One region of the Paraburkholderia sp. NPDC080076 genome, then DNA from elsewhere that is predicted to be linked to it. Evidence: riboswitches for the same ligand, from Rfam matches in the RefSeq annotation. Region 1 holds a riboswitch; the other holds the start of a gene.
The links. A riboswitch is a leader RNA that binds a small molecule or an ion and turns the genes downstream of it on or off. The one in region 1 is predicted to bind thiamine pyrophosphate.
Positions count from the first base shown of each region.

Region 2: it holds a riboswitch for thiamine pyrophosphate, as region 1 does, so the genes downstream of both, ACQKRQ_RS39010 (FAD-dependent oxidoreductase) here and thiC (phosphomethylpyrimidine synthase ThiC) in region 1, are expected to answer to the same signal.

Region 1 is NZ_JBNNWQ010000004.1:246,873-250,274, reverse strand. It holds gene thiC (phosphomethylpyrimidine synthase ThiC) at 1-1,397, opposite strand, end outside; TPP riboswitch at 1,491-1,609, opposite strand; gene ACQKRQ_RS18150 (GreA/GreB family elongation factor) at 1,760-2,170, opposite strand; gene ACQKRQ_RS18145 (DUF1223 domain-containing protein) at 2,606-3,402, shown strand, end outside.
Region 2 is NZ_JBNNWQ010000016.1:61,217-64,618, reverse strand. It holds gene ACQKRQ_RS39020 (thiazole synthase) at 1-614, opposite strand, end outside; gene thiS (sulfur carrier protein ThiS) at 671-868, opposite strand; gene ACQKRQ_RS39010 (FAD-dependent oxidoreductase) at 950-2,080, opposite strand; TPP riboswitch at 2,297-2,420, opposite strand; gene ACQKRQ_RS39005 (ABC transporter ATP-binding protein/permease) at 2,801-3,402, shown strand, end outside.

The DNA.
Region 1 (3,402 bases):
GCTTCGTCGCACCATTCCAGCTGCAGGTCCATGTTCTCCTTGATGAGCTGCATCGGCACGTGACCGGGGCCTTCGATCATGGTCTGCACGTCGTGCTTCCACGCGATCTGCGTGAGTTCGCCGAGCGTCTTCAATTCGCCGAGCTGCGCTTCGTCGTTGGCGTCGTAGATCGAGCCGGGACGCAGGCCGTCGCCGAGCGAGAAGGCCACGTCATAGGCCTTCATGATTTCGCAGATGTCTTCGAAGTGCTCGTACAGGAAGCTTTCCTTGTGGTGAGCGAGGCACCACTTCGCCATGATCGAGCCGCCGCGCGAGACGATGCCCGTCATACGCCTGGCCGTGAGCGGCACGTATTGCAGACGCACGCCCGCGTGAATCGTGAAGTAGTCGACGCCTTGCTCGGCCTGTTCGATCAGCGTGTCGCGGAAGATTTCCCACGTCAGGTCTTCGGCCTTGCCGTTGACCTTTTCGAGCGCCTGATAGATCGGCACCGTGCCGATCGGCACCGGCGAATTGCGGATGATCCACTCGCGCGTTTCGTGGATGTGCTTGCCGGTCGACAGATCCATCACCGTGTCGCCGCCCCAGCGGATCGCCCACGTCATCTTGTCGACTTCCTCGCCGATCGAGGACGTCACCGCCGAGTTGCCGATGTTGGCATTCACCTTCACGAGGAAGTTGCGGCCGATGATCATCGGCTCGCTTTCCGGGTGATTGATGTTGTTCGGGATGATCGCGCGGCCGCGCGCCACTTCCTCGCGCACGAATTCCGGCGTGATCGCCGTGAGGCCGTTCGGACCGAACGCGCTCGCGCCGAATGCCTGGCCCGGATGTTGGCGGCCCATCATCGCCGCCAGCTTTTCGCCGTTCGGGCCACTCGTCTTGAGGCTCTCCAGATACTCGGCGCGGCGCTGGTTCTCGCGAATCGCGATGTATTCCATTTCCGGCGTGATGATGCCTTGACGCGCGTAGTGCATCTGCGACACGTTCTTGCCGGCGATCGCGCGGCGCGGCGTACGGTGCAGGCCTTGGAAGCGCAGATCGGCGGTGGCCGTGTCGGCGGCGCGTTCGCGGCTGAAGTCGCTCGACAGACCCGTCAGCGCTTCGGTGTCGCCGCGTTCTTCGATCCAGGCCTGGCGCAGTGCGGGCAGACCGGCCCGAATGTCGATTTTGGCTTCCGGATCCGAGTAGGGGCCCGACGTATCGTAGACATAGACCGGCGGATTCTTTTCGCCACCGAAGCTGTCGGGCGTGTCGGCCTGCGAGATCTCGCGCATCGGCACGCGGATATCGGCGCGCGAGCCAGTCACGTAGACCTTGCGGGAATTCGGCAGCGGCGCGACAGCGGCTTCATCGACGTGGGCGTCGGCGGAAAGGAACTTCGGATTGGCGTTCATCTGTATCTCCTATGCAAAGCTATGTGGGGCCGCTAAGCAGGAGACGAGACGGAAGTAGTCGGAATTCGCGAGAGATGAGGCGATAGAGCCAAGGTGCGAAATCCGTACGCTTCCCTGCGCTGGCATTATCCAGATCAGGTTCAAAGGGTATTTCTCACCCACGCAGCACGGACCTCCAACCTCCGTGCGACGCAGGACCCCCGCGTTAGCAGCGCACACGATACACCGGCCGCCCGCTGCTTGGCAACCCATCTTGAAAAGTCGGATGATGGATATAACAGCGGGCCGCCACGCACTTTTCTTGAATTGACGGGCAGCCGGAGATGCTGCGGCAAAAATTTTGCGTTGCGCGCGAGCGTTGCTTACAGCGTGAAATCGTCGGCGGCTTCGGGTTGAAACAGGATCTTTTCCAGCTTCAGCACTTTCTCAGTGCCGCTTGGCGGCGTGAAGCGAATGCGCTCGCCGCGTTTGGCGCCGAGCAAGGCGAGGCCGGCGGGAGAGAACACATTCAGGCGGCCGTGCGAGAAGTCCGCATTGGGCGGATAAACCACGGTCCAGGTCATGTGCTCGCCGCTGGTTTCGTCGACCAGCGTGGCTTGCGAATTCATCGTGACGACGTTGGCCGGTATCTCGCGCGACTCGACGATCACGGCGCGTTCCAGCACGTCGTCGAGCATGTCTTGCAAACGCGTGTCCGCGCCGGGCGCGGCGGCGTGTTTCTCGAGACGGGCGACGTCGAGTTCGGTGAGGTAACAGGTTTTCGTCTTTTTCACGAGGGGTACTCCAATTCGATCTGCATTTGAGGGGACAGCGTGCGGATGAGATCGGCCCGGAGCCCGACAACGCGGCCCAGGCAATGGAGCGAGCAGCGTTAGATCGGGCGCCGGGCGGCGTGGAGCGGGAGCGTTCGGGACGGCTCACCGGCGCGACGCGGCATGAGTTCCGCGCGCGCGCAACCGGTTGCGCGACGGGGGCGCAAGCGGAAGAAGGCACGGGAAGTCGGAAAGCGCATCGAGGTAGCCGGCAGGTAGCGAAAGAGAGTGAAGAGGGCGCCGCCATCAATCTGAATGGGCGCGATCGAAAGCTCAATGTTAGCACGGGGTCGTGCGTCCCCCGACTCGGTCGAGTTTCAAGAAAAAAGTTGGCAACGGACTGTCATAACCGGCCGTGCGATTCGACAAACGTGCGGATCCTGATCGGAGCACGTCATGCAAACCGCCGCACCCCGCCGAGACTGTCGGCGCTTCACCCGAATCATCGCGCTCGGCCTCGCGCTGACCATGCTCGCGGCCAGCGGCCTCGCGACCGCGGCCGGCGCCATCTGCAGCGCGCATAGCCCGGCGCATCGCGTGGCGCTGGTCGAGCTGTACAGCAGCGAAGGCTGCAACAGCTGCCCACCCGCCGATAACTGGCTGAGCCAATGGAAGAATAGCGGCGCGGCGCAAAGCATCGTACCGTTGGCGCTGCATGTGGACTATTGGAACAGCCTCGGCTGGACTGACCGCTTCTCGCAACATCGCTTTACTGAACGTCAGCAAACGCTCACCGATCTGGCCGGCGGCCACACCATCTACACGCCGGAAATCTTTGTCTCCGGACGCGAATTGCGCAGCTGGTCGCAACGCGACAGTTTTCAGAGCCGCGTCGGCAAGGTCGTCGCCGAGCCGGCGCAAGCGAATGTCGCGCTGGAGCTCAAAGGGCAGGCGCCGGGCGCGTTCAATGTCGCGGCGCAATTCACCAGCAAGGCAGCGGACACAGCGGGCCAACTGGACGCCTACCTGGCCGTTTATGAAAACTCGCTGAGCTCGCAAGTGGGCGCCGGCGAAAACAGCGGCGCCACCTTGCATCACGAACGAGTCGTGCGGCAATGGATCGGCCCGGTGCCTCTGGTCGCGGGCAGCGCACAGATCCGCCGCGATATCCGCATCCAGGACACCGCCGCGGATGCCAGCGTCAACGCGCCCGCCGACCGGTTCGGTGTGGTCGCTTTCGTCGAAAACGCGGC
Region 2 (3,402 bases), on a different contig from region 1:
TCCATCACCTGCGCCGCATGCGACGGTACGCCGAGGCCAGCGTCGACGATCAGCGGCACGTCCGGCAGCCGTTCGCGCAATACGCGCAGGCCGTACGGATTGATCACGCCCTTGCCGGTGCCGATCGGCGCGCCCCACGGCATTAGCGCCTCACAACCGGCGTCCAGCAGACGGCGGCCGATCACCAGGTCTTCGGTGCAATACGGCAGCACCTTGAAGCCGTCCTTGACCAGTTGCGCGGCCGCTTCGATCAGGCCGACCGGGTCGGGCTGCAGCGTGTAGTCGTCGCCGATCAGTTCGAGCTTGATCCACTCGGTCTCGAAGATTTCGCGCGCCATGTGCGCGGTCGTCACCGCCTCGCCGACCGTCAGGCAGCCGGCCGTGTTCGGCAGGAGCGGCACGCCGTGGCGCTTGAGCAGGTCGAAGAAGCCGGCTTCGGCGCCGCCTTCGTTCATCTGCCGGCGCAACGCGACGGTCACCATGCCGGGCCGCGCCGCGTCGATCGAATCGGACAGCGATTGCAGCGACGGATAGCGCGAAGTGCCGAGCAGCACGCGGCTCGCGAAGGTCTGGCCGTAGAGCGTGAGCGCATCGGCGGTTTGGGGGGAAGTCATTGGCATAATCCTGTTTGTCTCCGGCAATCGGCGTTCCGGCAATGCGTGGCGGGCGCTCAGCCGCCAGCCACGGGTTGCACGACATCGAGCTTGTCGCCCGTGCGCAGCACGCGCGCCGCATGCTGGGTGCGCGCCACGAAGTCGCCGTTCAGCGCGACCGCGAACGGCGGACGCGCGCCGAACGCGGTGAGCGCGTCGGCGACAGTCGCGCCTTCGGGCAGCGACAACGGCTTCTGATTGATATGAATGTCCATGGTGTTCGAATACGTTTCAGTCGATGGCGAAAGCAGCGTGGCGTATAGCGCTCGATTGGGTAAAGACCTTTCGCGCAACGCTCATGCCGGCTCCCGCGCGGAGTCCAGTTGAAAGAGTTCGCTCCAGCGCGCATCGCGTTGCCAGTCGGCGAAGGCATCGGCGTCGCCGATGCGGCCGTCGAGCAGCGCCGCGGCGAAGCGCACGGCTTCGTCGGCGACTTCGGGCACGATCATGTAGCCGTGCCGGTACAGGCCGTTCACGCGCAGTGTCTGCGCGCCGTCCCACAGCAAGGCCGGACGGTGGTCCGGCAAAGTTGGGCGGCACTGCGAATTCAGTTCGAGAATGCGTGCCTCGCCGAAGCCGGGATGCACGGAAAACGCCGCGCTCAGCAGTTCGAGCGCGGAACGCACGCTGACCGGCGACATGTCCTCGCCTTCCACTTCGGTCGCGCCGATCACGTAGAGGTCGTCCTGCTTCGGCGCGATGTAGAGCGGGTAGCGTGGATGCAGCAGCCGCACCGGCCGCGTCAGTTTGATACCGGGCGCATGCACGCGCGCCACTTCGCCGCGAATGCCGCGCAACGTAGGCAGCACGGGCTTCGCGCCGAGGCCGCGGCAGTCGATCGTGATGCGTGCGGGCGGCAGCGCGCGATCGTCGACGGGCGTATTCCAGTGCGTGTCGACACCACGTTGCGCGAGGCCCGCGGCCAGTGCGGTCAGCACCTGACGGTTATCCAGTTGACCTTCACGCGGCAACAGCCAGCCCTGATTGAAGCGTCCCGCCAAAGCAGGCTCGGCGGCGCCGAGCTGCGCGCCCGCGAGCGTGACGAAGCCACCGTCCAGCAACTCAGCCGGGGCATTCGAGCGCACCCGGCGCTCGAACAGCGGTGCTTCGGTACGGTCGGCGTGATGCCAGACGACCAGCGTGCCATTGCGTTGAAAGAACACCGGCTCAGGAAGTTCGGCCAACACTTGCGGCCAGGTTTCGAGCGAACTCGCGCCGAGGCGCGTGATCAGCAACTCGGCGCTGGCGGCTTCCGCGAGCGGCGCCAGCATGGCCGCGGCGACCCACGCGGCCGACTGCGTACCAGCGGCGTCGCCACGCTCATAGAGCGCCACGCGATGCCCCTGCCCGGCGAGACGCCACGCCACCAGCCGCCCGCACAGGCCGCCGCCGAGCACCGCGAAATCGGGTTGTGCAGGACGCGTCATCGCGCACACTCCGTTTCAGGACGGCAAGCAAAGCTGAAGCACGGCGCGCCGACGGCGGCGTGACGAAGAGCAAAACACATATCTGAAGAATAGGCGGTCATCGAGTCCTTTCCGTACGGCAAAAAAACGCACGTACCCAGGACGAAACCGGCGGGTGAGGCCGGCCGGGCAATGCGCGTTCCAATGACGGACGCTGCCCGGCGGGGAATGGAAGACTGGCTGCTTCCGGAAACTTCCCGCGCCGGTATTACCCGGATCGGGTGCAAAGGGTGTCTCTCAGCCTCGCCGCTGCGCCATGAAAACCATGCCGCCTGTGCGCGAAGCACCCCTGTTTCGTCGAAGGTCATTAGACCATAAAAGGCGCGGCGCCCGCAAACCAGCGGCTGGCCGCGTCGCGCGCGATTTGATCCGGCACCATCTTTCACGTTATCAATACGGCCGAAGGCGGCGCTCTGGCACAATGCCAGCACAGGATGCCGCACGAACGCGGCGCGGGCGGCACGCCGTCCCGCCATGTTCGCAGCGGCACCGGCGCGGGGCCTCGCGGCGCAAATTAATTTTCGCTTAAGGGCTTCACGCCAGAATCTGACGCTCACCCGGGCGTGCGTTCGTCGAGCACGACGCCCGGGCATGTACCGCAAACCCGCCGCAGGGCAGCCCGCAGACGGGCCTGCCCCGATGGGTCAGCCCCGAATGGGCCAGCACTACTTCAGGATGCTCATGACACCGAATACCTCTGCCACCCCCGTGCTGCCGCCGGACGAAAAAGTCTCCGCCTGGAGCCTGATCAAACCCTACTGGGTTTCCGAAGAACGAAAAACGGCATGGGGCCTGCTCATCGCGATCATCGTGATGAATCTGCTCGTGGTGTGGATCAACGTGCGCCTGAACCGCTGGAGCGCCGACTTCTACAACGCGCTGCAAACCAAGAACGTGCACGACTTCCCGCATCTGCTGATGGTGTTCTCGGCGCTCGCGTTCGGTTTCATCATACTTGCGGTGTACGGCCGCTACCTGCGCCAGATGCTCGGCTTCCGCTGGCGCCAGTGGCTGACCACGCGCTATCTGAACGAGTGGCTGAAGGACAGCGCGTTCTACCGGATCGAACGCGATCGCCTCGCCGACAACCCCGACCAGCGGATCAGCGACGACCTGCAGTCATTCGCCACCAGCACCCTTTCGCTGACGCTCGACCTGCTGTCCACCGTCGTCACGCTGGTATCGTTCATCACGATCCTGTGGTCGCTCGCCGGCGCGCTGACCATTTCGCTCGGCGGCATGCCGATCGAGATTCCCGGCTACATGGTGTGGGCCGCGGCGCT